DNA from 3 places in the Faecalibacterium sp. I3-3-33 genome. Region 3 is predicted to be linked to each of the others. Evidence: predicted binding sites of a transcription regulator. Region 3 holds the regulator's gene; each other region holds the start of a gene.
What was found. Region 3 encodes HrcA, which represses chaperone genes, less so after heat shock. Its sites were predicted from a motif close to TGTTAGCACTCNNNNNNNNNGAGTGCTAACA; they were not measured.
Positions count from the first base shown of each region.

Region 1: clpB (ATP-dependent chaperone ClpB) is a predicted target of HrcA. The motif match lies at 5,769-5,799, and genes of this name have one in related genera.
Region 2: MTP39_RS05410 (Hsp20/alpha crystallin family protein) is a predicted target of HrcA. The motif match lies at 6,694-6,724, and genes of this name have one in related genera.

Region 1 is NZ_CP094469.1:2,613,011-2,623,065, reverse strand. It holds gene MTP39_RS12330 (ABC transporter substrate-binding protein) at 1-746, shown strand, start outside; gene MTP39_RS12325 (branched-chain amino acid ABC transporter permease) at 902-1,780, shown strand; gene MTP39_RS12320 (branched-chain amino acid ABC transporter permease) at 1,793-2,821, shown strand; gene MTP39_RS12315 (ABC transporter ATP-binding protein) at 2,814-3,653, shown strand; gene MTP39_RS12310 (ABC transporter ATP-binding protein) at 3,657-4,370, shown strand; gene asnA (aspartate--ammonia ligase) at 4,556-5,569, shown strand; gene clpB (ATP-dependent chaperone ClpB) at 5,957-8,569, shown strand; gene MTP39_RS12295 (HlyC/CorC family transporter) at 8,789-10,055, shown strand, end outside.
Region 2 is NZ_CP094469.1:1,104,120-1,114,174, reverse strand. It holds gene MTP39_RS05435 (hybrid sensor histidine kinase/response regulator) at 1-1,333, shown strand, start outside; gene MTP39_RS05430 (hypothetical protein) at 1,462-1,935, opposite strand; gene MTP39_RS05425 (M18 family aminopeptidase) at 2,116-3,432, opposite strand; gene MTP39_RS05420 (APC family permease) at 3,506-4,948, opposite strand; gene MTP39_RS05415 (GntR family transcriptional regulator) at 5,153-5,830, opposite strand; gene MTP39_RS05410 (Hsp20/alpha crystallin family protein) at 6,094-6,558, opposite strand; gene MTP39_RS05405 (hypothetical protein) at 6,796-7,086, opposite strand; gene MTP39_RS05400 (DUF2500 domain-containing protein) at 7,092-7,457, opposite strand; gene MTP39_RS05395 (DUF6054 family protein) at 7,459-7,806, opposite strand; gene MTP39_RS05390 (MmcQ/YjbR family DNA-binding protein) at 8,015-8,434, opposite strand; gene MTP39_RS05385 (HAD hydrolase family protein) at 8,400-9,179, opposite strand; gene MTP39_RS05380 (YitT family protein) at 9,275-10,055, opposite strand, start outside.
Region 3 is NZ_CP094469.1:2,829,230-2,839,284, reverse strand. It holds gene pdxR (MocR-like pyridoxine biosynthesis transcription factor PdxR) at 1-306, opposite strand, end outside; gene MTP39_RS13285 (ECF transporter S component) at 473-1,132, shown strand; gene MTP39_RS13280 (aminoacetone oxidase family FAD-binding enzyme) at 1,199-2,440, opposite strand; gene MTP39_RS13275 (stage V sporulation T C-terminal domain-containing protein) at 2,598-3,140, shown strand; gene MTP39_RS13270 (hypothetical protein) at 3,595-5,307, opposite strand; gene hrcA (heat-inducible transcriptional repressor HrcA) at 5,767-6,840, shown strand; gene MTP39_RS13260 (nucleotide exchange factor GrpE) at 6,837-7,454, shown strand; gene dnaK (molecular chaperone DnaK) at 7,556-9,382, shown strand; gene dnaJ (molecular chaperone DnaJ) at 9,542-10,055, shown strand, end outside.

The sequences.
Region 1 (10,055 bases), 220 kb from region 3:
CCGAGACCGACACCGTGAACGGGAATGTGTTCCGCGCCTGCTTTACCGACCCGTTCCAGGGCGTGAAGATGGCAGATTACGCTTACAAGAAGCTGGGCTACACCAAGGCAGCCGTCATTTTCCTGAAGGGCGCAGACTACAACGAGGGTCTGGCCGAAAACTTCGTGACCGAGTTTGAGAGCCTGGGCGGCACCGTCGTCGATCAGGAGAGCTACTCTGAGGGCGATGTGGACTTCAAGACCCAGCTGACCAGCATCCTTGGCAAGAACCCCGAGATGGTGTTCTGCCCCAACTACTATCAGGAAGTGGGTCAGATCCTGGCTCAGGCCGAGAGCGTCGGCTTGACCGTTCCGTTCCTCGGCGGCGACGGCTGGGATGGTCTGGAGGGCTACGCCACCGCCGACCAGCTGAAGGACTCCTACTTCTGCGCCTGCTACGCTAAGGGCTCCAGCGCCGCGTTTGAGGATGCCTACAAGGCCGAGTACGGCGAGGCCTACCCCAACGGCTTTGCACCCTTGGGCTACGATGCCGCCATGACCGTCGTGTACGGCATCAAGGCTGCCGAGGAGCAGGGTCTGGAGGCCGGTTCTGACGAGTACAAGCAGGCTGTCATCGATGCCATTGCCGGCGGCACCATCGAGGGCATCACCGGCACCTTTACCTTCGACGAGCACCACAACCCCGTCAAGAGCACTGCCATCCTGACCTATGTGGACGGCAAGCCCGAGCTGAAGGAAATGTTCTGATCCGCGCCGTTCCATCCACCGGTGATGAAGCCGCCCGCACAGAGCAAACCCCATGATTTTTTTGGAGAACGCCGGAACAGCTTTTTTCTGGTCAGGCGTTCTCCGTTTTTTATATCAAAAAGCGTAAACGCCGCAAAGAAAGGAAGTATCCAACCATGACAGTGTTCTTTAGCCAGCTGATCAACGGCTTGTCCCTTGGCAGCATCTATGCACTGATCGCACTGGGCTACAGCATGGTGTACGGCATTATCCTGCTGCTGAACTTTGCCCACGGCGATGTCATCATGGTGGGCGCATACATGTCCTGGTTCGTCATGAACCAGCTGGGTCTTGGCCCGGTCACCGCTGTATGCGCCACCATCATCACCTGTACGCTGCTGGGCGTGGTGATCGAAAAGATCGCCTACACCCCCCTGCGCAGCGCACCCCGTATCTCGCTGCTGATCACCGCCATTGGTGTCTCCTTCTTTCTGGAGTACACGGCAGAGCTGATCCTTGGCTCGGGTGCAAAGGTGATCCCCGCCTACTACACCAACCAGACCTTCCGTCTGGGCAAGGTGCCGCTGGGTCTTACCTCCATCATCACGCTGGTGGTCACCGTGCTGTCCATGCTGGTGCTCACCTTTCTGGTGCAAAAGACCAAGCTTGGCAAGGCCATGCGCGCCGTCTCGGAGGATATGGATGCTGCCCGCCTGATGGGCATCAACGTCAACAGCACCATCTCCTTCACCTTTGCCGTGGGCTCGGCGCTGGCAGGCATCGGCAGCGTGCTGTACTGCTGCTCCTACCCGCAGGCTACCCCCACCATGGGCTCCATGCTGGGTCTGAAAGCCTTTGTTGCCGCCGTGCTGGGCGGCATCGGCTCCATTCCGGGCGCTATGGTCGGCGGCATTGCCATCGGCCTGTGCGAGTGCTTTGTTTCTGCCATCGGCCTTTCTGCATGGAAGGACGCTGTCACGTTTGCAATTCTGATCATCGTGCTGCTGGTCAAGCCCACGGGCTTCCTTGGCCGCAAGGTGCAGGAAAAGGTGTAAGGGGGCATAACGATGAATACCAAACGCAAGACCCTCAAAATGCCCGTGCGCTACCTGATGAATCTGGTGCTGGTGGGGCTGCTGTTCGTGGGACTTTCCTATGTGACCGGCAATATGCTGTCCACCTACCAGAATAAGGTGCTGCTGACCGTGGGCATCAATATCATTCTGGCTGTCTCGCTGAACGTTGCCACCGGTTATCTGGGGCAGCTGCCGCTGGGTCACGCCGGTTTTATGGCGGTAGGCGCCTACGCCTGCGCCCTGTTCACCAAATCCTCGGGCCTGCCTAAGGGCGTGGCTTTTGCCATCGGTCTGGTGCTGGCATGGGTGATCGCCGGGCTGTTCGGGATGCTGATCGGTATCCCTGCCCTGCGCCTGACCGGCGACTATCTGGCCATCCTGACGCTGGGCTTTGGCGAGATCATCCGCATCACCTTGAACAACATTGATGATGTGCTGGGCTTCAAGCTGTTCTACGGCTCCAAGGGCCTGAAGAACATCCCCAAATATTCCAACTTTACCAACGTGTTCCTGTGCGTGGTCATCACCTGTTTCCTCATCCACGCCATGATGAAGAGCCGCCACGGCCGCGCCGTGCTGGCTATCCGCGACAACGAGATCGCCGCCGAGAGCTGCGGCATCCAGACCACCTATTATAAGGTGATGGCCTTTGCCTTCTCCGCCGCCTTTGCAGGCTTGGCGGGTGGTCTGTACGCCTGCTACATCGGCGTGCTGAACCCCTCCACCTTCGGCTTTATGAAGTCCATCGAAATTCTGGTCATGGTGGTTCTGGGCGGCATGGGCTCCATGCTGGGCTCCATCCTGTCCGCTACCGTGCTGACCATCCTGCCCGAGGCGACCCGCAGCTTTGAAAGCTACCGCATGGTGGTCTACTCGCTGGTGCTGGTGCTGATGATGATCTTCCGCCCGGGTGGACTGCTGGGCAGCTACGACTTCTCCCTGAGCCGCATCGTGGAAAAGGCCATGAATGGCGAACTGTTCCGCAAACATACCAAAAAGGAGGCCGCTGACCATGAGTGAGTTCAAGACCAGACTGCACAGTGTGCCCTCCGGCGGTTTTCTGACCGACCGCGACAAGGACAAAAAGCCCATTCTGGACGTGCGTGAGCTGGGCATCGACTTCGGCGGTCTGACCGCCGTGGACAACTTTAACCTGATGATCGGCCGCAACGAGATCGCCGGTCTGATCGGCCCCAACGGCGCAGGCAAGACCACCGTGTTCAACCTGCTCACCAACGTCTACCAGCCCACCCGCGGCTCCATCCTGATCGACGGGATGCCCACTGCCGGGAAAAAGACCTATCAGGTCAACCGCATGGGCGTGGCGCGTACCTTCCAGAACATCCGCCTGTTCAAGGAGCTGAGCGTCATCGACAACATCAAGGTGGGTCTGCACGAGTCCATGAAGTATAATCTGGCGTCCTCTCTGCTGCGGATGCCGAACTACTGGAAAGAAGAAAAGCAGTGCACTGAGCGTGCGCTGGAGCTGCTGGACATCTTCCACATGGCAGACCTTGCCAACGCACAGGCCGGCAGCCTGCCCTACGGCGCACAGCGGCGGCTGGAGATCATGCGCGCACTGGCCACCGGCCCGAAGCTTCTGCTGCTGGACGAGCCTGCCGCCGGTATGAACCCCTCCGAGACTGCGGAGCTGACCGAGACCATCCGCCGCATCCGCGACGAGTTCAACATTGCCGTGCTGCTCATCGAGCACGACATGAGCCTTGTCATGGGCATCTGCGAGGGCATTGCGGTGCTGAACTTTGGCCGCATCATCGCCAAGGGCACCCCGGACGAGATCCGCGATAACCCGCAGGTCATCGAGGCCTATCTGGGCAAAAAGGAGGGCTGAGCCATGGCTGATACATTACTGAAGGTGGACGGCATCAACGTCTACTACGGCAACATCCACGCCGTAAAGGATATCTCTTTCACTGTCAACGCGGGCGAGATCGTCACCCTGATCGGTGCCAACGGCGCGGGCAAATCCACCACCCTGAAAACCATTTCCGGCCTTTTGAAGCCCCGCACCGGCGATGTGTTGTATAAAGGCAAAAGCATCAAGGGCGTGCGCGCCCACAAGATCGTGGAGAGCGGCCTTGCACAGGTGCCGGAGGGCCGCCATGTGTTTTTGCACATGACGGTGGACGAGAACCTTGACATGGGTGCCTACACCCAGCCCGCTTCCACCATTGCCGCCAACAAGGAAAAGGTGTTCACCCTGTTCCCCCGCCTGAAGGAGCGCCGCAAGCAGCTGGCGGGCACCATGTCCGGCGGCGAGCAGCAGATGCTGGCCATGGGGCGTGCGCTCATGAGCAACGCTTCCATGCTGATGCTGGACGAGCCTTCTATGGGGCTTTCGCCGCTGCTGGTGCAGGAGATCTTTGACATCATCCGCGACATCCACAAGGAAGGCATGACCATCCTGCTGGTGGAGCAGAACGCGCAGATGGCGCTTTCGGTGGCCGACCGCGCCTATGTGCTGGAGACCGGCCGCATAGTCATGGACGGTACCGGTGCCGAGCTGCTGACCAACGAGCGCGTCCGCAGCGCCTATCTGGGCGGGTAAACGGAAAAATAGTTTGATTTGCAGTTCCGAAACGCCTATGGGCGTTTCGGAACTGCTTTTTCCTGCTATCACTTTACTTTCGTAAAAAATTGTGCCATAATGGGTGCAGTATTCCGGCTTTGCAAAAGCCACGCCCCGGCTCGGGAAAGCGGGGCGCAAACCACATAGAATGAGGGGTAAACGTTATGAGCAAGATCATCATCCCGGCAAACTACAAACCCGCGCTGAACCTGTACGACACCCAGCGCGCCATCGGCACGGTGAAGCGGCTGTTCGCCGATACCCTGTGCGCCACGCTGAACCTGTACCGCGTGTCTGCACCGCTGTTTCTGGAGGCTTCCACCGGCCTGAATGACGACCTGAACGGCGTGGAGCGCAAGGTGACCTTTGACATCAAGGACAGCGGCATCGAGGCACAGGTGGTGCAGTCGCTGGCAAAGTGGAAGCGGCAGGCCCTGAAGGACTACGATTTCCATGTGGGCAAGGGCTTGTACTGCGATATGAACGCTATCCGCCGGGACGAGGAGCTGGACAACCTCCACTCCATCTATGTGGATCAGTGGGACTGGGAAAAGGTCATCACGGTGGAGGACCGCAACGAGACCTACCTGAAAAACGTGGTGCGCTGCATCGTGTCTGCGGTGTGCGCCACCGAGATGAACCTGCACGCCATGTTCCCCCAGCTGCAGGATCTGCCCCTGCACACCCCCAACGTGACCTTTGTCACCACGCAGGAACTGGAGGATAAGTACCCCGATCTGACCCCGAAGGAGCGGGAGAACGCCTTTGTCAAAGAGAACGGCACCACCTTCCTGATGAAGATCGGTGCACCCCTGCGCAGCGGCAAGCCCCACGACGGCCGTGCCCCGGACTATGACGACTGGGATCTGAACGGCGACCTGCTGTTCTGGAACGACCCGCTGCAGTGCAGCTACGAGCTGAGCAGCATGGGCATCCGCGTCAGCCCGGAGAGCATGGACAAGCAGCTGACCATGGCGGGCTGCGATGACCGCCGCACCCTGCCCTTCCACAAGGCAGTGCTGGCTGGCGAGCTGCCCTATACCATCGGCGGCGGCATCGGCCAGAGCCGCCTGTGTATGCTGCTGCTGGGCAGCGTCCACATTGGCGAGGTACAGGCCAGCGTGTGGGACAAGGCCACCCGCGAAGCCTGCGCTAAGGCTGGAATCCCGCTGCTGTAAGCGGAACGATTTCGACGGAAAAATATTTTTGATTTGAAATACAGCCAAGCCTGCGGGCTTGGCTGTATTTTGTTTTCACGGGAAGACTTTTGCTCAGGGGGAGAATTTGATTTCCATACAGGTTGAAAAGCATGGTTTTGCGTCTATTCTGCAAACTTTTTGTGAACCCTATTGACAAAGTGGGTGGACAGGAGTATATTTTTAGCAGTCGAGCAGATAGAGTGCTAAAAACAAAACAAACTGCTCCGCAGGAGGTGCGCAAGACCATGAAGAAGAACATCTATACAATTCAATCACGGCTCTGCCGCCGCTGGGCGCGGAGCTATTAGCACAGAACTTATCCGTCCGCTAAAATAAACCTTCCGGTATGAATGGAGGCTTGACTTTATGAATACCAATCAATATACCCAAAAGACCCTTGAGGCATTGCAGGCAGCCCAGCAGCTGGCTGTGGAGTACCAGCACAACGCGCTGGAACCCGCCCATCTGCTGCACGCACTGGCTGCGCAGGAAAACGGCCTGATTCCCCAGCTGCTGCAAAAGCTGAACGTTGACCCCGGCAGTTTTGCCGCCGCTGTGGCCGAAAAGCTTTCCGCACTGCCCCGGGTGTCCGGCTCCGGCCGCGACCCCGATAAGGTCTATATCTCGCAGGCCACCGATAAGGTGCTCAGCGCCGCCGCCCGCGAAGCTAAGGCCATGAAGGACGACTTCATCAGCGTGGAGCATCTGTTCCTTGGTCTGCTGGATGAGCAGGACCAGACCACCAGTGAGCTGTTCCGCGCCTTCAACCTGAAAAAGGATGCCTTCCTGCAGCAGCTTACCGCCGTGCGCGGCAATCAGCGGGTGACCACCGATAACCCGGAGGATACCTACAATGCCCTGCAGAAGTACGGTCAGGATCTGGTGGAGCTTGCCCGCAAGCAGAAGCTGGACCCCGTTATCGGCCGCGATCAGGAGATCCGCAATGTGATCCGTATCCTGTCCCGTAAGACCAAAAACAACCCCTGCCTGATCGGTGAGCCCGGCGTTGGTAAGACCGCCATCGCCGAGGGTCTGGCGCAGCGGATCGTGCGCGGCGATGTGCCCGAAAACCTGAAGGATCGCACCGTGTTCAGCCTGGACATGGGCGCTCTGGTGGCCGGTGCAAAGTACCGCGGCGAGTTCGAGGAGCGCTTGAAGAGCGTACTGAACGAGGTGAAGAAGAGCGAGGGCAAGATCATCCTCTTCATTGATGAGCTGCACACCATTGTGGGTGCCGGTAAGACCGACGGCGCCATGGACGCAGGCAACCTGCTCAAGCCCATGCTGGCCCGGGGCGAGCTGCACTGCATCGGCGCGACCACGCTGGACGAGTACCGCCAGTATATCGAAAAAGACCCCGCGCTGGAGCGCCGGTTCCAGCCGGTGCAGGTGGATGAGCCTACCGTGGAGGATACCATCTCCATCCTGCGCGGCCTGAAGGAGCGCTACGAGGTGTTCCACGGCGTAAAGATCAACGACAGTGCGCTGATCGCCGCCGCCACCCTTTCCGACCGCTATATCACCGACCGCTTTCTGCCGGATAAGGCCATCGACCTTGTGGATGAAGCCTGCGCTATGATCAAGACTGAGATGGACAGTATGCCCAGCGAGATGGACGATCTGGCACACCGCATCACCCAGCTGCAGATCGAGCAGGTGAGCCTGAAAAAGGAGACCGACGCCCTGAGCCAGAGCCGCTTGAAGGATCTGGAAAAGGAGCTTGCCGAATTGCAGGATAAGTTCCGCAGCATGAAGGCAAAGTGGGAGAACGAGAAGAACGCCATTGGCAAGGTGCAGAGCCTGCGTGAGCAGATCGAGCAGACCAATGCCGCCATCGAAAAAGCCCAGCGCGAGTACGACCTGAACAAGGCCGCTGAGCTGAAATACGGCAAGCTGCCCCAGCTGCAGAAGCAGCTGGCCGAGGAGGAAAAGGTTGCTGCCGCTAAGAAGGAGGACAGCCTGCTGCGTGACCGCGTGACCGATGAGGAGATCGCCCGCATCGTGGCACGCTGGACCGGCATCCCGGTAGAGAAGCTGGTGGAGGGTGAACGCGAGAAGCTGCTGCATCTGGACGATGTGCTGCACCAGCGGGTCATCGGGCAGGACGAGGCCGTGACCAAGGTAAGCGAAGCCATTCTGCGCAGCCGCGCCGGTATCGCCAACCCCAACCGCCCCATCGGCAGCTTCCTGTTCCTTGGCCCCACCGGCGTCGGCAAGACTGAGCTTGCCAAGGCGCTGGCACAGGCTCTGTTTGACGACGAGCGCAACATGGTGCGTATCGATATGACCGAGTATATGGAGAAGTTCAGCGTCAGCCGTCTGATCGGCGCGCCTCCGGGATATGTCGGTTATGAAGAGGGCGGTCAGCTGACCGAGGCTGTGCGCCGCAAGCCTTACAGCGTGGTGCTGTTCGATGAGGTGGAAAAAGCCCACCCCGATGTGTTCAACATCCTGTTGCAGGTGCTGGACGATGGCCGCATCACGGATAGTCAGGGCCGCACCGTGGACTTCAAGAACACGGTCATTATCCTGACCTCCAACCTTGGCAGCGATATCATCCTGAACGATCTGGAGCAGCGCCGTGCGCAGGGCTCCAACGAGTTGAGCGAGGATGCAAAGCACCAGATCGATCTGCTGCTCAAGAGCAAGTTCCGTCCCGAATTCCTGAACCGTCTGGACGAGATCGTCTACTACAAGAGCCTGACCAAGGATGAGATGCGCAAGATCGTGGATCTGCAATTGCAGGATCTGCGTAACCGCATGGAGGAGGGCAAGCACCTCAAGCTGGAGGTCACCACCGCCGCCAAGGACTTCATCATCGATTCTGCCTACGACAGCGTTTATGGTGCACGTCCCATCAAGCGCTTCATCCAGAGCCGCGTGGAGACCCTGATCGCCAAGGCCATCATCAAGGGCAATTATGCCGAGGGCAACACCCTGACGGTGGATTATGACGGCAGCGCACTGGTTCTGCGCTAAAATTTACCGGTTTTGTACATGGAGTACGGGCCAAAAGCTTGCACCCGTGTGCAGAATATGTTATTATAAAAAGTAACATTGATGTGCTTTTCATCGCGGAAATGGCAACGATGGAAAGCACATTTTTGTATGTAAGAAAAATATAGGCAAAACCCTCTCAGGCGCGCTGCCGGAGAGGGTACAATTTAAAACAGAAAGTTGAGTGTGATTTCCCTTTTTATGGACGATGGCAGTAGTATGACGCTCTGGGTAGCGCTGGTAGTATTGGTGGCATTCTCCGCCTTTTTCTCCGCATCCGAGACCGCATTTTCTTCCCTGAATCAGATCCGCCTGAAAAGCCGCGCCGAGGACGGCGATACCTCTGCCGCCCGTGTGCTGGCAATGGCTGAAAAATACGATAAGCTGCTTTCCACCATCCTTATCGGCAACAATATCGTGAACATTGCAGCAGCTTCCATCGGCACCATCATTTTCACCAAGATGCTGGGTGCAGAGCGGGGCGCTACGGTGTCCACCATGGTGCTGACCGTGGTGGTGCTGATCTTTGGCGAGGTGACCCCCAAGAGCCTTGCCAAAGAGATGCCGGAAACGGTAGCCACCGCAGTTGCACCGGCGCTCAGCCTGCTGATGCTGGTATTTACCCCGCTGACGTGGCTGTTTACCCAGTGGAAGCGCTTTCTGGGACGCTTTGTCCACAGCACCGAGGAGGACACCATCACCGAGGGCGAGTTGATGACCATGGTCAGCGAGGCCGAGAACGACGGCGAGCTGACCGACCGGGAAAGCGAACTGATCCGCAGCGCCATCGAGTTTGATGACGTGGAGGTGGAAGAGATCCTGACCCCCCGCGTGGATGTGATCGCGGTGGAGGACGATCTGCCGCTGGAAGAGGTGGCACAGACCTTTGCCGAGTCCGGCTACTCCCGTCTGCCGGTGTACCACGACACCATTGATAACATCATCGGCGTGGTACATGAAAAGGACTTCTACATGGCACGCCTGAAAAAGGAGGTCAAGCTGGAGGATCTGGTCAAGCCCACCCTCTACACCACCGGCTCCACCCAGATCTCCCAGCTGCTGCGCACCCTGCGCGAGCAGCACCACCACATGGCTGTGGTGGTGGACGAGTACGGCGGCACCGAGGGCATCATCACGCTGGAGGACATTCTGGAGGAGCTGGTAGGCGAGATCTGGGATGAACACGACGAGGTGACCGAGGACTTCCGCAAGCAGTCAGACGGCAGCTGGATCGTGCTGGGCAGCGCCGGTGTGGACGACCTGTACGAGCGGCTGGGTCTGCCGGAGGACGAGGAGATCGACTCCAACACGGTAAACGGTCTGGTGCAGGAAAAGACCTGCCGCCTGCCCAAGGTGGGCGACCGCTTCACGCTGGGCAGCTACGACGGCGTGGTGACCCGCACCGCCAAGCGCCGCGTGACCGAGGTGCGTCTGACCCCCGCAGAAAAGCCCGAGCCCAAAAAGGACG
Region 2 (10,055 bases), 1.3 Mb from region 3:
TGCTGGCTGGTTCCTTTTGCGGGAAAAGCAGCAGCGGGAGCTGCAGGCTGAAAAAAAGACGAACCTCCGTCTGGAGCAGTATAACATCCAGCTGACACAGGCCAACGACGAGATGCGGCGGGCGCAGGATGCTGCCGCCGAGGCGCTGCAATCCGCCGAGCGTGCCAGCAAAGCCAAGACGGACTTCCTTTCCAACATGAGCCACGATATCCGCACCCCCATGAACGCCATCATCGGCATTACCACCCTGATGAAAAACGAACTGCACGAGCCGGAAAAGCTTGCCGAGCATCTGGGCAAGTTGGAAGCCTCCGGTCAGCTGCTGCTGGGCATCATCAACAATATTCTGGATATGAGCCGCATCGAGAGCGGCAAGACCACCCTGAATGTGGAAAAGATGAACCTGCCCCAGCAGATCAGCCAGCTGGACAGCATCATCCGGCAGCAGGCAGGTCAGCGCAGTCAGACCTTTACGGTAAGCACCAATCTGCAGCACGAAAACGTGCTGGCCGACCCCAACCGTTTGAATCAGGTGCTGATGAACATCCTCTCCAACGCGGTCAAGTATACGCCCACCGGCGGGCACATCCGGTTCGAGGTGGAAGAGCTGCCCCGGAACGAGCACTACGCCCGGTACCGCTTTGTGGTGCAGGATGACGGCATCGGCATGAGCGCAGACTACCAAAAGACCCTTTTCGACCCCTTTACCCGTGAGGAGCGCTCCGGCACCAACAAGGTGCAGGGCACGGGTCTGGGTATGGCGATTACCAAAAGCGTCATAGACCTGATGGGCGGCTCCATCAGCGTGGAGAGCGCCACTGGCAAGGGCACCCGCTTTGAGGTGGTGCTGGAATTTCCCATTGACACCGAAGCGGACACGGTGCAAAAGGCGCAGGCGCTCCCGGAGGAAGAAGAGACCACTTCTCCCCTGTCCGGCATGAAGTTCCTCTGCGCCGAGGATAATGCCATCAACGCCGAAATTTTGCAGATGCTGCTGGAAGCAAAGGGTGCAAGCTGCACCATCTGCCCCAACGGTCAGGAGATCGTGGATGCCTTTGCCGGCGTAAAGCCCGGCGATTATGACATGATCCTGATGGATATCCAGATGCCGGTGATGGACGGCTTGGAAGCCACCCGCCGCATCCGCAGCGGCGAAAACCCGCTGGGCAGAACGATTCCCATCCTTGCCATGACTGCCAATGCCTTCCTTGAGGATATGCAAAAGAGCAAGGAAGCCGGCATGGACGAACATCTGTCCAAGCCTGTGGACATCAGCGCACTGGAGCAGACAGTGAAGCGCTTCCGTGTTACCCCCCCCCCCGAAAATAAATAGCGGTATACAGCGCTTTTGCCGCAAAACACCGCATAACCTTGCATAAAAAATCTGCTGCCCCTTTGCCCGGACGCTTTGGCATCCGGTACGGGGCAGCAGTTTTTTGCGTTATAGAAGGAGTTTTACCCTCAGATGGGCATGGTCTGGTAGAACCAATCCGAAATGGCTTTGCGGGTGTCGGCAAAGAACTTCTTCACCGGGCAGGCGGCATCCCGGGCTTCCTGTTCCAGATCCGTGCCTGCGGGGAAGTTGCGGATGACGGTGTACGCCACCGACTGCGGCGGCAGCGACATCATCACAGCCGGGTCATGCACCACGCAGATCTGCTCGCCTACCGCAAGGGTGGCGGGGTCGGAGGTAGTTTTTTCGTCATGGTCCTGCCAGACGGTGCTGTCGGTGACGATCATCTGGTAGGTCTCCTGCTCTTCCGCAGTCACCAGAATGGACTCCACCTTGCCCTCCACGGTGCGGCTGACGCCTTCTACTACACCATAATAATAATAGAGCTTCTTGGAAAACAGCGCCGAAGCAGAGGGCAGTGCGCTGACGCTGAGCAGCAGCACCGCAAGCAGGCAAAAGAGCGAGCGATAGGTCTTTTTCATAGAAAACCTCCATTTTTGATGTTGCAGCGGAGCGCCCGGCGCTCCCGGATGCCTTATTTTACCACAACTACTGTCGGATTTCTATATCCGGGCTTAACCGGCCACGGAAAATCAGCTTTTATGCAAAAAGGACTGCCGTGCATAGCAGCGCACAGCAGTCCTTTTTATGCTTTTATCCGTTTACTTGCCGATGGAAAGGGTGCCGAATGCAGTCTCTTCAAAGTGGCTGCTGTACAGCTCCTGCATCAGTTTGATGAGCGAGAGGGTATCCTCTGCGCCGGCGGTCTCGTAGCAGGAGTGCATCGCCAGCTGCGGCAGGCCGATGTCCACACAGTTCATGGACACCTGTGCCATGGCCAGGTTGCCCAGCGTGCTGCCGCCTACCTTATCGGAACGGTTTGCAAAGTATTGCAGCGGCACTCCGGCGCGGGCAGCCAGCTCCCGGGCGGCGGCAACGCTCATGCCGTCGCTGGTGTACTTCTGGCCTGCGTGGGTCTTGATGACCACACCCTTGTTCATGTAGGTGCAGTTATTCACATCGGTGTGCTCCGGGTGGTTGGGATGCACAGCGTGGGCGTTGTCGGCACTGACCATAAAGCTGGAAGCCACCGCACGGTGGAAGTCCTCGTCGTTGCCGCCAAGGCTCTGGGCAATGCGGTGCAGCACATCGTACAGGAAGGTGGAAGCTGCGCCCTGCTTGGTGCCGGAGCCCACCTCCTCGTTATCAAAGAAGGCTGCCACACCGATGGAGCGGGCGTTCTTGGCAGTCAGCAGACCCTTCAGGATGCCGTAGACGCACTGCTGGTCGTCCAGACGGCCGCAGGAGATGAACTCCTCGTTGCAGCCCCAGACGGTGGCCTTTTCCCGCACATAGAGGAATAAATCGCTGCCAAGGATCTGCTCCTCAGACACTTTCAGCTCCTCTGCGATCAGCTTTTTCAGCGCGCCCTCCTCGCAGGCACCGCCCAGCACGGGCAGCATATCCACCTGCTTGTTGAAGGAAGCCTTATCGTTGACCTCGCGGTTCATGTGGATGGCTACGCTGGGGATCATCAACAGGTCGCGGTCTAGTGCCACCAGACGGGAAACGATGGTGCCGTTCTCCTGCACCAGCACACGGCCCGCCACAGACAGCGGACGGTCCATCCATGTGGCGCAGATCATGCCGCCGTAGCCCTCGGTGTTCAGCTTGGTGTAGTTCTGCCCCATGTGGATCTCGGCGTTCTCCTTGATGCGGAAGCAGGGAGAATCCGTATGGGCGGCGGCAACGTTGAAGCTGTAATTTTCCAGCTGGTCGCCCATGCGGAAGGCGATGATGCTGGATCCGTTGCGGCAGACAAAGTAGTCCTTGCCGGGTTCCAGCGCCCACTTGCGGCTTTCCAGCAGCTCGGCAAAGCCTGCCTTCAGCAGGATATCCCGCACAGCGGCGGTGGTGTGGTATGCGGTGGGGTTGCCGTCGATGAAGGACAGCATTTCACGGACTTCGGATGCGATCATAGAAATAAACCTCCTTGGGTGTATCTGAAAAGAGCCGGTCAGTGCTGACCGGCCCTTTTTAAGCATATTCAGGTTACTTTTTAGCAGCAGTCTGCTCGCGCTTTGCAAGGGCGGGCAGAATGAATCCCAGCACAGTCAGCACCACGGGGGTGATGACGTTCAGTGCAAAGGTGAAGGGGTCCTTATCATACATACCCAGCACGCAGCACACGGCGGTAACGGCAAAGCACCAGCCGCCGAAGAACTTAGCCACGGCCTGATTCTTGACAAAGCGGTACTCGGCAGGGATGGTGTCGTAGGCATTGCGCAGGGCGATGTAGGCGGCAAACACCCACAGGTAGCGCATGGGCATACACACAGAGTTCAGCTTGGTCAGCTGACGCAGAACGGCAGCAGCACCGGGCACAAAGGACTGTGCCAGAATGATGGAGCCGGACAGCACAGCCACCATCTTGATGCCGTTGCTGTGCACACCGTGGGCGTTGACCTTGTGCAGAGCCTTCGGGATGAACTGCTTGGTGTGCTCGTTATCCAGCAGCATACGCAGCGGTGCGTCGATGCTCAAAATCAGCACGGCGAGCTGGCTGATGACGTTGCACAGGGCGTAGATGATCATGAACAGATCGCCCACATGGTAGTACTGACCCAGCTTCTGGAAAGCCCAGTAGGAACTGTTGGCGACATAGGCGTTGAAGCTCTCTGCGCTGGCGTTGATGACGGCGGGGTCGAACATACGGCTCATGGCCAGCGTGCCCAGAATGGCGCAGGTGACCACCATGACGGCCAGCGCGATCATGCCGCGGGGGAAGCCCTTGCTGGGGTTCTCGACCTTATTGACGTAGGGAGAGATCTTCTCGCAGCCGCCCACAGCGAACACCAGAATGGACAGAGACGTGAAGTAGGTGACGTTAAAGTTGGGGATGAGGCTGCTGAAGCTCAGGTTGGCGTGGACGTACTCTGCCGTGGGGTTGATGGCCGGGGCAGCGAACATCATCAGGATGTACAGCAGGGACATGACGAAGGTGCAGGTGCCTGCGGCGGTGAGCAGCTTTTTCAGGGGGTTCAGACCCAGACTTGCAATGTAGCAGCCCAGCAGCAGGATGCAGAAGGTGGCAAGCTGGATATAGCGGGTGGGGAAGGAATCGTAGGTCTCCGCGTTGCGGAAAACGGCCCAGCTCAGCGCTTTCAAAAAGCCGCTGCCCTTGCTGGCAATGTAGGTGATGTGGCAGGCCCAGTAGGTCCAACCGGCGTAGTAGGCCAGCTTGGCGTTGGTGGTCTGGTGCAGCCAGGAGCTGACGCCGCCGCCCTCGTTTTTAAAGGCAGAGCCCAGCTCACCCACCATCAAGGCATAGGGGATGAAGTACAGAACAAACATGAAGATCCAGCTGAAGATGACCTGTGGACCGTTAAAGTACACAAAGCCGTTGGTAATGTTGCCGAAGCCCCAGACCGTAGAAAAGGCCATGAAGGCAAGGGTAAGCCACGAGATCTTTGTGGCTTTTTCTTTGTTAGACATGCGGACAATTCCTCTCTTTCTTTTCCACACAGGGCGGAAGTTCCTGTAAGAAGGCCGATGTTCCGCATACATTTCGCAATTTTACCAAAAATACAGCAGTACTCGACCAGTCACTTTGATAGTATATCATAATTGCAGATTGTAGACAATCTGCAATTTCCATAAAATGATTGGTCAAAATTTAGACGGTCAGCCAAATCCCCCTTATTTTGCCGTGCCGTCTGCTGCCTGTCCAGCGCTGTTCGCGCTGCGCATCCGCTCCATAGGCTCCATGTAGTGGGCGTAGACGGCGCGGCAGGCAACCTCGGTGTCGCCGCTTGCCAGCGCCTCGTACAGCTTGGTGTGGATGCCGTTCTGCCGCTGTGCCAGCGTCTCGTGGTTAGAGCCACTGCTCACCCCAACAAGCAGGTTGCCGTAGTTCAGATCGTCCCAGAATTTCAGCAGTCTGGGCAGCCCCGCCCGCTGCACGATGACCGCATGGAAGCGGTTATCGTTCTCCACGATCTGAGAAAGATTCCCCGGCCGGACATTGCGCATCTCTTCTAAGATGCCGCGCAGGGTGCGCAGATCCTCTTCCGTAAATTTGCAGTCAAAATAGCGCAGCGCCGTCATTTCCAGATTTGCCCGCAGCAGATAGATCTCGTAGGCATCCTCCGGCTTTACCCGGCGCACCGAGCAGCCCACGTTGCGCGAATACTCGACCATACCCTCCTGTTCCAGCTGCCGCAGCGCCTCCCGGATGGGTGCCCGGCTGGAGCCGAACTCCTCAGCCAGTTTCTGCTCGGCCAGCTTTACGCCCGGCTGTAATTCCCCGGTAAGGATCTTGCTTCTGATGGCGGAGGTGATACTTTCCCGTAAAGTCTGAAAGGCAAATTCGCCCATGACTTTTATCCCCCTTTTTCCTTCTATACGTTCTTTTTTGTCGCACGCAGTCCGCAGCCGCTGCCAGTGCAGCCGCAGGCCTGTAATGCGTGTGCCTTATAAGGATACCACGAAACGGTGGAAAAATAAAGTTTTCTGGCAAAAACAGGTACTTTCTCCCCTCTCCGTTATCGAAGGCCTGTACACAAAAAATGCCCCCGGAGGGCTTGTTGCTCTCCGGGGGCATCCTATGTATGTTATGCCTTAGCGTACACGGTCGGCATTTACTCGATCTCGATCAGGTTCGGGTTCTCAGGCAAAGCCTTCGTCTGCTGAGGAGCGGGCAGCTGGATGTGCAGGACGCCATCCTCGAACTTTGCGTGGATGTCCTCCTTCTTCACTTCGCCCACATAGAAGCTGCGGGCGCAGCTGCCGGAGAAGGTCTCGCGCCGTACATAGCGGCCCTTGTTGTCCTTTTCATCGTTAGAGTGGCTGCGCACGGCCTGAATGGTCAGGTAGCCGTCGTTCAGATCCATCTGAACGTCCTCTTTCTTGCAGCCCGGCAGATCAACGTCCACTTCGTAGCCGTTGTCCGTCTGCTTGACATCGGTCTTCATCATGTTTGCACCGCGCTTACCAAAGGTGTCGCGGGCTTCGCGGTTCATCGCACGCTCCAGTGCACCCTCGTTCCAGAACGGATCAAAGAGATCATCGAACAGGTTCTCATGAAAAACAGTCGGCATAAACATAAAACATACCTCCAATCCCGGCGTTCGGGTCGGGTATAAATTACATTTTGCAGCTCCTCGCAAGGGGCTTTTCGGAGAGCCTTGCGGCTCTCCTTTTTCCCTTCCTCCTGAGCACGCCACTGTTATAGCACGATTTTTTAGCACTGTCAAGTGCAGAGTGCTAAAATTCATAAAAGAATAATACTTTTGTCACAGTTTCTGCGGTTTTATCAAAAATACGGCGCAGCAGCGCGTTTATTATATTGCAAGCGGAACAAGTGCTCCTTGGATATACCCCGCAAAATACGCAACACCTGTGCTTACAGCAATGCAGACGCCCCACAAGACCCATGCGGCAAGCTTTTTGCCGGTCAGCCTGTAAATGGCGTTCCAATACTCCATATTGCACCATACAAGCGCCGCCGAGAACAAGACCGAGAACCACTGCGCACGGAAGGACAGCTCCATGCTGATAAGCAGGTAGTTCGTCAGTGTATAAAACAGGCTTCTGCCCACGATCTCCGGCACAACTGAATGCTTTTGCTGCATATCGGTCACCCGTTCTTCCGTTCAAACCCCAGATAGCGCGTGCCCTGAAAGCTCAGCCTTCCGGTGTCGCCCTCTACAAGCATTCCATAGTCCGACCCACCTACTTCAAGTTCCATGCGGTCACCGCTTTCTACCTGAAAGGTGGCATAATAGGTAGTGAACGTATGCGACATCGTATTGTCCGTATGATGGCGGGAAACGTTCATCCGCTTGGCCACCACAGTAGCCGGGACGGTAAGGCGCGGGGACGCATTATTTTTGCTCCATGTGCGCAGATTGCCCACTATGGTAAACAGGATCATGCCCAGCACCACCAGAAACACCAGCGGGAACAGGATGCTGAAAAGCGCGTCAAATCCAGTATAAAACATATCACCCCTCCAAAATTTCTTCCAGCAGCTGCTTTACGTCCTCCAAAAAAGCGTCCTCGCCAAGGGTGTTCATTTTAAAGAACACCGCCTGACTGCCGCCCGCTGCAATGACCGACAGCCGGATGGGCTCGTCCCCGTTCTGGAACAGGGTCAGCGTCAGGCTGAGGCGGTTGCCGCCCACCATGCTGTACCGCTCAAACACCCGCACGCTGCACCGGGCGCTGCCCTCCTTGAAATCGCTGCCGGCTTCCAGCTCTGCCGACCAGCTGCTGTCCGGGATGGCGTGTTCCAGCTTGCGGAGCAGGGTATCGAAGTTCTGGTTGCGGATGGTCTTTTCAAAAATAGCCATAGCTGTCTCCTTTTGTAAAATGCAGTCCCTTTATCCTGAATACGAATGAAAACAGGCAACTATTGCAGCGCCCGCCCTTATTTTACCACTTTTTTCTACCGCCGGGAAGGTCTGCCGCACATAGACTTCTATTTGAGGGCAGCTTTTTTCTTCCTGTAAACGAGTAAACCCGGAAGGTCTGGGGACCTTCCGGGTTTACTCTATATAATTATTTTTTGCGCAGCTTGGGTGCAGTTGCGGTGTAGCTCATGTCCAACACCAGACGGAGCTTATCCTCCGGGGCGCTGCCGTCCAGCGCGGCGGTGATCCAGTTTTCCTTGTTCATGTGGTAGGCCGGGTAAAAGCCCGGCTCTGCCCGCAGGGACCCGATGAGGATGGGGTCGCATTTCAGGTTCACGATATCCACCGGCTGCTGCCCGGGCAGCCCCAGTTTGCTTCTGGGCACGGTAGTGACCAGCGCAAACCACTTGCGGTTTGCCGCGTGACGGAACACCGCCGACTCCGGGGTGTCCATCCATGGGTAGTCCGGCTCTACGCTGTAAGTATCAAAAATGAGCTGTTCCAGTCCCTTGCGGTCCGTGGGCTCGCCCCCTTTACGGCTGCTGTGCCAGCAGCTGCGCCAGCACATCCTCCGGGCGGGGGGTGTGGTTTTGGTATTTTGCCCGCAGCGGGGCGGCGGCGTTATCCATAATGTAGGGCACGCCCACCACATCCAGCATGGTCTCGTCGTTGTAGTTGTCGCCAAAGGCCATGACCTGTGCGGGGTCGATGCCAAGGGTGCGGCACACGCACTGCACCCCGATGCCCTTGTTGGCAAAGGTGGTGTCGATCCAGAACGGCCCCGCCACGGCGCAGTTGGCCTGTTTCCACCGGGGCACAAAACGCTCCACATAGTTCTCCACGCCCTCGTGCAGGTACACCGACACCTTGGTGATGTCCTCCGGCACCTCGGCGGGGCTGTGGATGATCTGGTAGTGGTTGCCCACGAACTGCACCCGCTGCAGCATGCCAAGACCGCGCTCCATCAGGTAGGCGGTGTTCTGGCCGGAGAGCATCACCTCGCCCTGTCCCTCGCTGCGGGTCCACATATCGTTGGCGATCTCCTCTGCCAGCGCCCGCGGCATGGGATTTTTGGCGATGCACTGTTCTTCCTGAAAAATCGTGCCGCCGTTTTCACAAATAAACACGCAGCAGTCTGCCACCGGTGCAAAGAGTTTGCGCAGGCTGGTATACTGCCGCCCGGAGGCCGGGCAGAACCAGATCCCCCGCTGATGCAGCGCCCGGATCTGGTCGAAGATCTCGCCCTCCAGTTCTTTTTTGCCGTATTGCAACAGCGTACCGTCAATATCGCTGCAAACCAGTCTGATGTCCATGGCTGTTGTTCCTTTCCGTTTTTTTCTTATTTTACCACGGTTTTCCGCTGCGGAAAAGCCCCGGGCACGGCTTTTGCTTCCCTTCCCTGTGCCGCTCAGCGCTTGGGCTGGTAGTGCATACTGGATACATTATAAATCGTGACAAAGGCCTTGGGGTCCTCGCGGTTGATGAAGTTCATCAGCTTCTGATACTCGTTTTTGTCCACGATGGTAATGATCTCGTTGTGCTTTTCAAAGTTGTATGCACCGATGGCCTCGTACATGGTAGCACCGCTGTGCAGGTCGTTGATGATGAACTGCCGCAGCACCTCCTCCTTCTCGGTAATGATGCACACCCGGCGCTTGATGCTGTTATCGAAGATGAAGTGGTCCAGCACCATGCCGTTAAAATATGTACCGAGGATACTCAGCACCACAGTCTTTTTATCGTAGACAAGGGCAGCAGAGAGTGCCACACACATTCCCGAAAGAGACATGGCCTTGCCCAGCTCCATGTGCAGGTACTTGTTCATGATCTTTGCCACGATATCCAGCCCGCCGGAGGATGCGTTGCGGTTGAACAGGATGCTCAGACCTACGCTGACCACCAGAATGTAGCACAGCACATCCAACTCCTGACTGCCGGTCATGGAGCCAAAATCCGGGAACAGCCGCTCGAAAAGCCTCAGAAACACCGGCAGCATCACGCTGGTATACACGGTTTTTGCGCCAAACTCCCTGCCGCAGGTGAAAAAACCGATGATGAGCAGCACGATATTCAGCACCATGGTAATGGCCGAAAGCGGCAGCGGCACAAAATTAGAAAGCACGATGCCAAGGCCGGAAATACTGCTGACGGATGTGTGGCTGGGCACCAGAAAAAAATAGACCGCCGCC
Region 3 (10,055 bases):
GTGCGCTGCCACCGGCGCAGAGGGCGCGGCGGGCGGCTGCACCCCCTGCGGCAGGGCAAGATACTCCTGCACGGTGAAGCCGCTGCGCTCCCGGGCGGTCAGGTAGCCCTCTGCCGCCAGCATCTGGTAGGCGGTGTCCACCGTGTTCACCGATACTGACAGCTCTGCCGCCAGTCGCCGCTTGCCGGGCATCCGGGTGCCCGCCGTCAGAGTGCCTGCCCGCATCTCGGCGGCAAGGCTGCGGTAGAGCTGCTCGTACAGCGGCACCGCCGAAGCCGGGTCCAGTGCCGTGGTCAGATGTACCATAGAATGTCCCTCCCATCTGGGTATTGCGTCAAACTGACCCCATAAAAAAACTATGTTCTGGGTATTTTCATAGGGTCAGTTCTGCGTATAATAGGAGCATACCCGCCGAACACCCAAATGTCAAGTAGTTTTGTGGGGTTATCGGCGTGATTGGAGGGAAAGTATCATGTCTACTACTGCAATGTGGCTGCTGCTGGCAGTCGTCGTTATCCTGATCCTGTTTTTCAGTGTGCTGTACAAGCGCCGCTTTACGGTGCACGAGCTGGCGCTTACCGGCGTGATGGCTGCGCTGAGCTTAGTGGCCTACCTGTTCTTCCGCATCCCGTTCTACGGCGGTTCTTCGTTCCATCTGGGCAACACCTTTACTGCCCTGACGGCGCTGCTGCTGGACGGTGTATCCGGCGGTCTGGCGGGTGCCATCGGTCTGGCGCTGGCGGATATCCTTGCCGGTGACCCGGGCTACGCCATTACCACCTTCGTGCTCAAGTTCATCATCGGCATCACCTGCGGTGCCGTGGCACATAAGGTGTTCAAGCTGCGGGATCAGGATCGTCACAGCGCCGGGTATCTGGTCAAGGTGATCGTCTCTGCGGGTTCCGGCCTGTTGCTGAACGTGTTCACCGACCCCTTCCTTGGCTACTTCCGCAACGTGTACATCTTTGGACAGGAGTACACCGTGGCACAGGCGCTGACCAAGATCGCCGGCGGCGTCACCTTTGTGAACAGTGTGGCTTCCACTGCCTGCGCCGTGGTGCTGTATCTGGCACTGCGCCCCGCGCTGGAGCGTGCAAAGCTGCTTTCCAAGGGCGAGAATAAGGCTGTCTGATTTAGAGAATAAAAGGGACGAGGGAAAGCCCGCGGGCTTTCCCTCGTCCCTTTTTTATTACCGTTTTCAGCTGCAAAGGTGCTTTGCGGCGTCCCGCCCGGCGGCAAGGCCGCTGCCGAACGCCCAGTGCAGGTTGAAGCCGCCGCAGCTTCCGGCGCAGTCCAGCGTTTCACCCACGAAGTACAGCCCCGGACAGCCCTTGAACTGGAAGGTCGGTTCCACCTCGGTCAGGGCAAGCCCGCCGCCGGTGGTCTGCGCCTGCCGCCAGCCGCAGGGGGTAAGCCCCTCGAACCGCCAGTGCTTGGCGGTGTGGGCAAGCTTCTGCCAGCTGCCTGCGGGCAGGGCGTGGGGGGCGGTATCCGGCAGGGCGGCGGCAGCCCAGAGGGCGCGGCCAAGCTTGCCGTGCAAAAGCCCCAGCCAGAACGCCGCCGCCGTGTCCTCGGCAAGCAGCGGTGCACGCGCTGCAAACAGGGCGGCAAGCTCTGTCTCCGGCACAGCGGGGAAGAGATCAAGTTCCACCGCCGGGTGCTTCGGGCTGCGCCCGGGGGCAAGCAGGCCGGACAGCTGCATGATGCAGATGCCGGAAAGCCCGTAGTCGGTAAACTGCACTTCGCCCATTTCTTCAGCCAATACCCGGTCGCCGTCCAGCAGACGGGCAGCGGCCTTGGCGCGGATGCCTGCAAGGCTCTTGTTCGGCTTTGCGCATTGCAGGGCGGTCAGGCAGGGGTAGAGCGGGCGCAGCTGCCCGCCGCAGTCGGCGGCAAAGCGGGTGCCGAAGCCGTCCGTGCCGAACTGCGGCCCGGCAGCGCCGCCCATGGCGCAGATAACGGCATCTGCCCGCAGATTTTCGGTGCCGCCCTCGGCGTTCGTAAACTGCACGGCGTAGCCGCCCTTGCTCTGGCGCAGGGTGCTTACCGTGCAGCCGGTGCGCAACTGTACGTTATGCCGCTGCAAATGCAGTTCCAGCAGCGCCAGCACGTCTGCCGCCTGATTGGAATAGGGGTACACCCGCCCGGCTTCATCGGTGCGGGTGTACAGCCCCAGCTGCTCAAACCATGCCAGCGGTGCGGCGGCATCCACCGCCGCCAGCAAAGGCCGCAGCGCGGCGGGGTCGGCGGTGAAGTATTTTTCCGGCGCAATGGCGGTGTTGTCCAGATTGCAGCGGCCGTTGCCGGTAGCCAGCAGCTTTTTGCCCACCTTGGGGTTGCGCTCCAGCACCGTGACGCGGACAGTGGGCGCGGCCTGTGCAGCCGCCAGCGCAGCGGCCAGTCCGGCGGCACCGCCGCCCAGAATAAGGATGTGTGCCATGCGGACACCTGCTTTCTTTGGGTTTATTCCTATTTATTGTAGCAGAACCCCGCCCGGAACGCAATGCAACGGGCAAAGCAAAAAATCCGCTGCCGGTATAATTTGCCGTCGCTGACAGATACTACATACAAAGGAAACCACAAGGAGGGCACTATAAATGAAAGCAACCGGTATCGTGCGCCGCATTGACGAGCTTGGCAGGGTGGTGATCCCCAAGGAGATCCGCCGCACCCAGCGCATCCGGCGGGGCGACCCGCTGGAGATCTTTACCACCGGCGACGGGGAAGTGATCTTTAAAAAGTACTCGCCCATGGGTGAGGTGAACACCCTTGCCGCCCAGCTGGCAGAGGTGCTCAGCCGCCAGTTTGCGCTGACCGCCTTTGTGTGCGACAGGGACCGCATTCTGGCGGTCAGCGGCAGCGGGCGGCGGGAGCTGGCAGACCGCAGCATCAGCCAGCCGCTGGAAAAGCTGATGGAAGCCCGCAAGCCCTACCAAAGCCCAGGCAACCCGGAAAAGACCCTGCTGCCCTGCGAGGGCGCACCCCGGGTGCTGCTATGCGCCGCGCCGGTACTGGCGGGCGGGGACGTGACCGGCGCGGTGGGTCTGCTGACCGAGGATCGCACCGCCTGCCCGGAGGACGCCCAGTGCAAGGCGGTGGCAGTGGCAGCGGCCTTTCTGGCAAAGCAGATGGAGGAGTGAAAACACCGCCGCCCGGCGGGGAATGGAGGATGCTGCCGTGGATGTTCTCTTTTGACACCAAAAGAGAACCAGAAAAGTGCCAGCGATTTCGACGCGCTGGAGCCACGAAAAAGGGGCTACTCGCCCCTTTTAACCCCAAAGAAGTGGGCTACACCGGAAAAAACTGAAGATTCACGCCTGTTCGGCGTGAAGATCTTTTAACCGTTTTTTCCGGCTCCGCCGATTTGAAGCCCCTCAGTCGCTGCGCGACAGCTCCCCCCGGGGGAGCGTTCTCTCCCGCAAGCTTTGCACTTGAGCCGCAAACTTTTCCGCCATGCCAAAGGCTCCCTCTCAGAGGGAGCTGGCAAAACCGTCAGGTTTTGACTGAGGGAGTTTCACCCGCAAAAACACCGCCGCCCGGCCTGTGGAAGCAAGCCGGGCGGCGGTGTACATGAAAGGATGAATGTGAGGATGATTAGTTTGTGATGGGCACAGGCACCTTTTTCAGGCTGTTCCATGCGCGGATGATGCGTGCATTGGTCACCGTGGTGTCCGGGCCGAAGGTCGCGCCGTGGTCGGAGAGCAGACCCTGCTCCACGCACCAGCGGGCGGCTTTCTGCTGCTCGATGGCGTCAGCGGGGATATCGGTATACAGGGCGGTGCTTACAGGGTCGGGCTTGCCGGCAGTCGTCCACAGGACGTTTGCCAGCTCCTGACGGGTGGAGGGGATAAAGCCGCCCGGCAGCGCGTAGTACAGGTACAGGGAAGAGACATGGGCATAGGTGATATAACCCAGACCCGCAGTGCCCAGTACCACGCCAAGTGCGGCTGCACCGGAGGAGAACGCCGGGTCAAGCTCGCCGGGGTCGTCCGTTGGGGGTGCCGAAGGCTCCTCGGTCACCAGCACGATCTTTTCAAAGTTCTGCACAGGGATCTGGTAAATGTAGCTGTCACTGTCGCTGTCAAGGACGGGGAAGCGTTCACCGTCTGCAAGGTAATAGAGTAGTTTGGTATTGGTCTTTACGGTAATGGTGTTGGGCTGCGCAGACGATCCGCTGGGCACATAAAGTTCGTTGTAACCGTTTTCAGACCAGCCTCCGTTTACAGGCACTTGGAAGGTTCTGTAACTCTGATCGCTCACAGAGGTAAAGGCAATGCCGCTGCTTTCCGGCATGGTAGGCTCGTTTACAAAATAGTCGCCGGTGATGGAAAGCTTGGACGGGTCGGTGTCGCTTACATCCACAGCTTGGGTAAACAGGCCGCCGGTGATGGAAAGCGGGGCGTAACATCCTTTGGCTACAACCTCACCGTCAAACAGGCCGTCGCTGATGATGATGGGGGCGCCATCACTATTCTTGAGCGTCATGCTCTTTTTAAAGGTCCCGCCCTCGATCTTGGCCTCAGTGCCGGAGGCGGCGTTTACCTCGACAGCTTCCTTAAAGGTGCCGCCGGAGATGGTGCCGCTGGAGTTGGTCACATTCCCTTGGAAAGTACCGCCGGAGATGGTGCCGCGGAAGTTGTACAACTCACTTTGGAAGGTACCGCCGGAGATGGTGCTGTCGTTGTACACCTCCCCTTGGAAGGTGCCGCCGGAGATGACGCCGTCGTTGTCCACCTTCCCTTGGAAGGTACCGTCGGAGATGGTTTGGTAGTTGTTCACATCCCCTTGGAAGGTGCCGCCGGAGATGGTTCGGAAGTTAGCCACCTTCCCTTGGAAGATGCCGCCGGAGATGGTGCCATAATTGTTGGTTTCACAGCCGACGGTGCCGCGGACTAGCTCGGCTTTATCTCCAATGCGGAAAAGGCGTGCCTTCAATGCGCTTTCTGCCTCGGGCTCCGAGGAGGGCTGCAGGGCAAAAACGCCAGTGTCCAGCTGGCAACCGGAGTCAGCACTGTAGTACCAATTGCCATCGTCGCCGCTGTCTGCGGGCTTGCCTTCGGCGTTCAGCTGGATGGTAATGCTTTCTGCGGTGCCGTTCTCCGCGTCCAGATCACGGCTGCTGCGGGTGGAGGCTTCCTCCTCGGTGCTGCGGGAGGCGTCTGCCTCCTGTACAAGGGGTGCAGCCTTTTTGGCCGTGATTTGGGCGGGTGCATCGAACACCGGGGCAGCTGCCAGTGCAGACACCGGCAGCAGGGACAGCAGCATACTGCCGGTCAGCAGGATGCTCAGGATGCGTTTGGCTTTCATAACGTTTCGCTCCTTTCGTGTGGGGTTTATACGGGGTGTCGTTACCATAAATATACCATAAACTAGGCAAAAACAAAAGAAATTCTGCGCGAAAGGGGGTTGAAACTGCGCGAATCGCTGAAAAAGGGGAGAAAAGTAGTACATATTATAATAAAACTCCCCCAGTCATCGCTGCGCGATGCCAGCCCCCTCTGGGATGGGGCCTTTGGCATAGCGGTACAGTTTCCGGCTAAAGTGCAAAGTTTGCGGGCGCGCCAAAGGCTCCCTCCCCGAGGGAGCTGGCAAAGCCGCAGGCTTTGACTGAGGGAGTTCACACCCCCTTTATGACAGAATTATGAATCTTTATAAACATTTTTGCAAAGGGCTTGACAGCAAGGCAAAAACGATTATAATGGTCTTAGCACTCAGGAACAAGGAGTGCTAAACAAACAAAAGCAATACAAAAAGGAGGCAGGCGCTATGACGATGGATGCACGCAAGCAACGGGTCTTGCAGGCGATCGTGGCGCTGTATGGCCTTGAGGGCGAGCCGGTGGGCAGCAGCGTGCTGGCAAACTACTTTGACATGGCAGTGTCCAGCGCAACGCTGCGCAACGAGATGGCGGCGCTGACAAAGCTGGGTCTGCTGGAGCAGCCCCACACCAGCGCGGGGCGCGTGCCCAGCGCCAAGGGCTACCGGTATTATCTGGACAACCTGCTGACCGATGATCAGCCGCTGGACCGCGTGACCCGCGCCCGGGTGGATGCGGTGTTCGCCAGCCTTGACCACGAGCCGGAAAAGCTGGCACAGGGCGCTGCCAAGGCGCTGGCCGCCATCAGCGGCTGCACCGCCGCCGTCAGCACCCCCTGCGCCGAGGATCTGTGCATCGCCCATTACGAGGTGGTGCAGGTGGGCCGCAGCGCAGCCGCTGTGCTGGCTGTGACCACCGCCGGTTACGTCCGCACCCGGGTGGCGCGGGTACGCACCGGGCTTTCCCGGGAAAATGCAGCCGCCCTTGCGGCGCTGCTCAACCGCAACCTTACCTTTGTGGCACCGGTGGATCTTTCCACCCGGATGCTCAGCGAGCTGTGCAGCCAGATCGCACCGGAACTTGTGCCGGTGGTCAGCGCCGCAGCCGCAATTTTGCAGGACAGCGTAAAGCCCCATGTATTTCTGGGCGGCGAGCAGTACCTGCTGGACTGGCCGCAGCTGGACGGCCGGGTGGGTGATATCCTTACCCTGCTGAACGACGAGGAACAGGCCGCAAGCCTGATCGCACCCCCGGAAAACCGCAGCGAAAGCGTGCTGCTGGGCGAGGATCTGGAACCGCAGATCCCCGGGCTGTGCATCGTGAGCGACCGGTATCTGGTAGGCGGCGGGCTGTGGGGCTCCATTGCCCTGATCGGCCCCACCCGGATGCCCTTCCAGAAGCTGATGCCCCTGCTGCACGAGTTTGCAGACCAGCTGGGCGAGGGCATGAGCGGTAAACGAAAAGACACCCCGCAGGCTGCCGTACCGCGGCGGACTGTGATCTATAAGGAGGATCTGGAATGAGCGAAGAAGCAAAGAACACGGTGCCCGAGACCGAGCAGCCGGAGACTGCCCCCGAGGAAAAGACCGCTGCCGCAGCGCCCGAACAGGCTGCTGCCGAAGCTGCCACCGAAGAGGACAAGAAGAAGGACGGCGGCTGGTTCAACAAGAAGGCCCGGGAGATGGAAGCCGTTAAGGCAAAGCTGGATGCAGCGGAAAAGAACGCCGCACAGGCCAAGGATCAGCTGTTGCGCATGGCTGCCGAGTACGACAACTACCGCAAGCGCTCCACCCGCGAGGCCGACCAGAAGTTTGGCGACGGTGTTTCCCATGCAGTGGAAAAGATCATCCCCATTCTGGATACGCTGAATATGGCTGCCAACGCCCCCACCACTGACGAGAACTACAAAAAGGGCGTGGTCATGACGCTGGATAAGGCGGCAAAGGCACTGGAAGCCCTCCATGTGGAGGAGATCGAGGTGCTGGGCAAGCCCTTTGACCCCAACTTTATGAATGCTGTGCAGCAGATCCCCGCCCCGGACGGGCAGGAGAGCGGCACGGTGGTCACCGTTTTCCAGAAGGGTTACAAGCTGGGGGACAAGATCATCCGCCATGCAACCGTTGTGGTGGCCGAATAAACAAGCCGAACCTCCCGCAAGGGAGTTTGCAATAACATCCGCTTGACATCATCATAAGCATCATATAAACAAGATTTGTTCTTTCGAGAGGAGATTTCATTATGAGTAAGATTATTGGTATCGACCTTGGTACTACCAACAGCTGCGTAGCTGTTATGGAGGGCGGCGAGCCTGTTGTTATCGCCAACTCTGAGGGCGCCCGTACCACCCCGTCCGTTGTCGGCTTCACCAAGACCGGCGACCGTCTGGTAGGTCAGGTTGCAAAGCGTCAGGCTATCACCAACCCCGACAACACCGTTTCTTCCATCAAGCGTCAGATGGGCACCGACCACAAGGTGACCCTGAACGGCAAGGAGTACACTCCCCAGCAGGTCAGCGCTATGATCCTGCAGAAGCTGAAGGCTGACGCCGAGGCTTATCTGGGCGAGACCGTCACCGAGGCTGTCATCACTGTGCCTGCCTACTTCAACGACAGCCAGCGTCAGGCAACCAAGGACGCAGGCACCATCGCCGGCCTGAACGTCCGCCGTATCATCAACGAGCCCACCGCAGCTGCTCTGGCTTACGGTGTGGATAAAGAGGACGACCAGAAGATCATGGTCTACGATCTGGGCGGCGGCACCTTCGATGTGTCCATCATCGAGATGGGCGACGGCGTTACCGAGGTTCTGGCCACCAACGGTGATACCCATCTGGGCGGCGATGACTTCGACCAGCGCATCATCGACTGGATGGCAGACGCCTTCCAGACCGAGAACGGCATCGACCTGCGCAAGGACAAGATGGCTGCACAGCGTTTGAAGGAAGCTGCCGAGAAGGCTAAGATCGAGCTGTCCAGCGCAATGAGCAGCCAGATCAACCTGCCCTTCATCACCGCCGATGCTACCGGCCCCAAGCACTTGGATATGACCCTGACCCGCGCAAAGTTCAACGAGTTGACCGCTGATCTGGTCGATCGTACCATGACCCCCGTGCGCAAGGCTCTGCAGGATGCAGGTCTGCGCGCTTCCGACCTGAAGAAGGTGCTGATGGTCGGCGGTTCCACCCGTATCCCCGCTGTCTACGACGCCGTGAAGAAGGAACTGAACTGCGAGCCCTTCAAGGGCATCAACCCCGATGAGTGCGTGGCTGTCGGTGCTGCTATTCAGGGCGGCGTTCTGAACGGCGAGAAGAAGGGTCTGCTGCTGCTGGATGTCACCCCGCTGAGCCTCGGCATTGAGACTCTGGGCGGCGTGTGCACCAAGATCATCGACCGCAACACCACCATCCCCACCCACAAGAGTCAGGTGTTCTCCACCGCAGCCGACAACCAGCCCTCTGTTGAGGTCAATGTGCTGCAGGGCGAGCGTGAGTTTGCCCGCGACAACAAGAGTCTGGGTGTGTTCCATCTGGACGGCATTGCTCCGGCTCCCCGTGGCGTGCCTCAGATCGAAGTTACCTTCGATATCGATGCCAACGGCATCGTGAAGGTCAGCGCTAAGGATCTGGGCACCGGCAAGGAGCAGAACATCACCATCACCGCTTCTACCAATATGTCCAAGGAGGACATCGACAAGGCTGTGAAGGAAGCTGAGCAGTTTGCTGCCGACGATAAGAAGAAGCGTGAAGAGGTCGATATCCGCAACGGTGCCGACCAAATGGTGTTCCAGACCGAGAAGATGCTGAAGGAGAACGGCGACAAGCTGCCCGCAGACGTGAAGAGCGATGCCGAGGCAAAGCTTGCTGACCTCAAGACCGCTGTCCAGTCCGGCAACGTGGACGACATCAAGGCAAAGCAGGAAGCCCTGAGCCAGGTGTTCGAGAAGATGTATCAGGCAGCCGCTGCCGCACAGCAGGCCGCCGGTGCACAGCCCGGTGCTGACGCAGGTGCAGCCAATGAAAAGCCCAACGATGACGGCGTTGTGGATGCCGACTTCAAGGAAGTCTAAGTCTGACACAAAGCGCTGCGTCCGGCCAAACCGGCGGGCACACGCGCAATAGAGCAAAAGCCGCTCCGGTTTAGGCCGGGGCGGCTCTTGCTGGTTTATAGAGTGAGGAACCGACCGGGGCGTTACCCGGGGAGGGCGTTCCCGGAGAGGTGAGTGGATATGGCACAGGAAAAGCGTGATTATTACGAAGTGCTGGGGGTATCCAAGGGCGCAAGCGATGCCGAGATCAAAAAGGCATACCGCAAGCTTGCCATGAAGTACCACCCGGACTATAACCCCGGCGATAAGGACGCCGAGGCAAAGTTCAAGGAGATCAACGAGGCAAACGAGGTGCTTTCGGACCCGAAAAAGCGCCAGCTGTACGACCAGTACGGCTTTGCCGGTGTTGACCCCACTTATGCAGCACAGAACGGCGGCGGCCCCGGCGGCTTTGGCGGTTTTGGCGGCGACGGCGTGGATCTGGGCGACATCTTTGGCGATATCTTCGGCGGCGGCTTTGGCGGTTTTGGCGGCTCGTCCCGTCAGGCGAACCCCAACGCCCCCCGCAAGGGTCAGGACATCCGGGTGCGCATCACCCTGAGTTTTGACGAGGCCGTGCACGGCTGCAAGAAGAACATTACCATCACCCGCCAGCAGGAGTGCACCGAGTGCCACGGCAGCGGCTGTGCCGCCG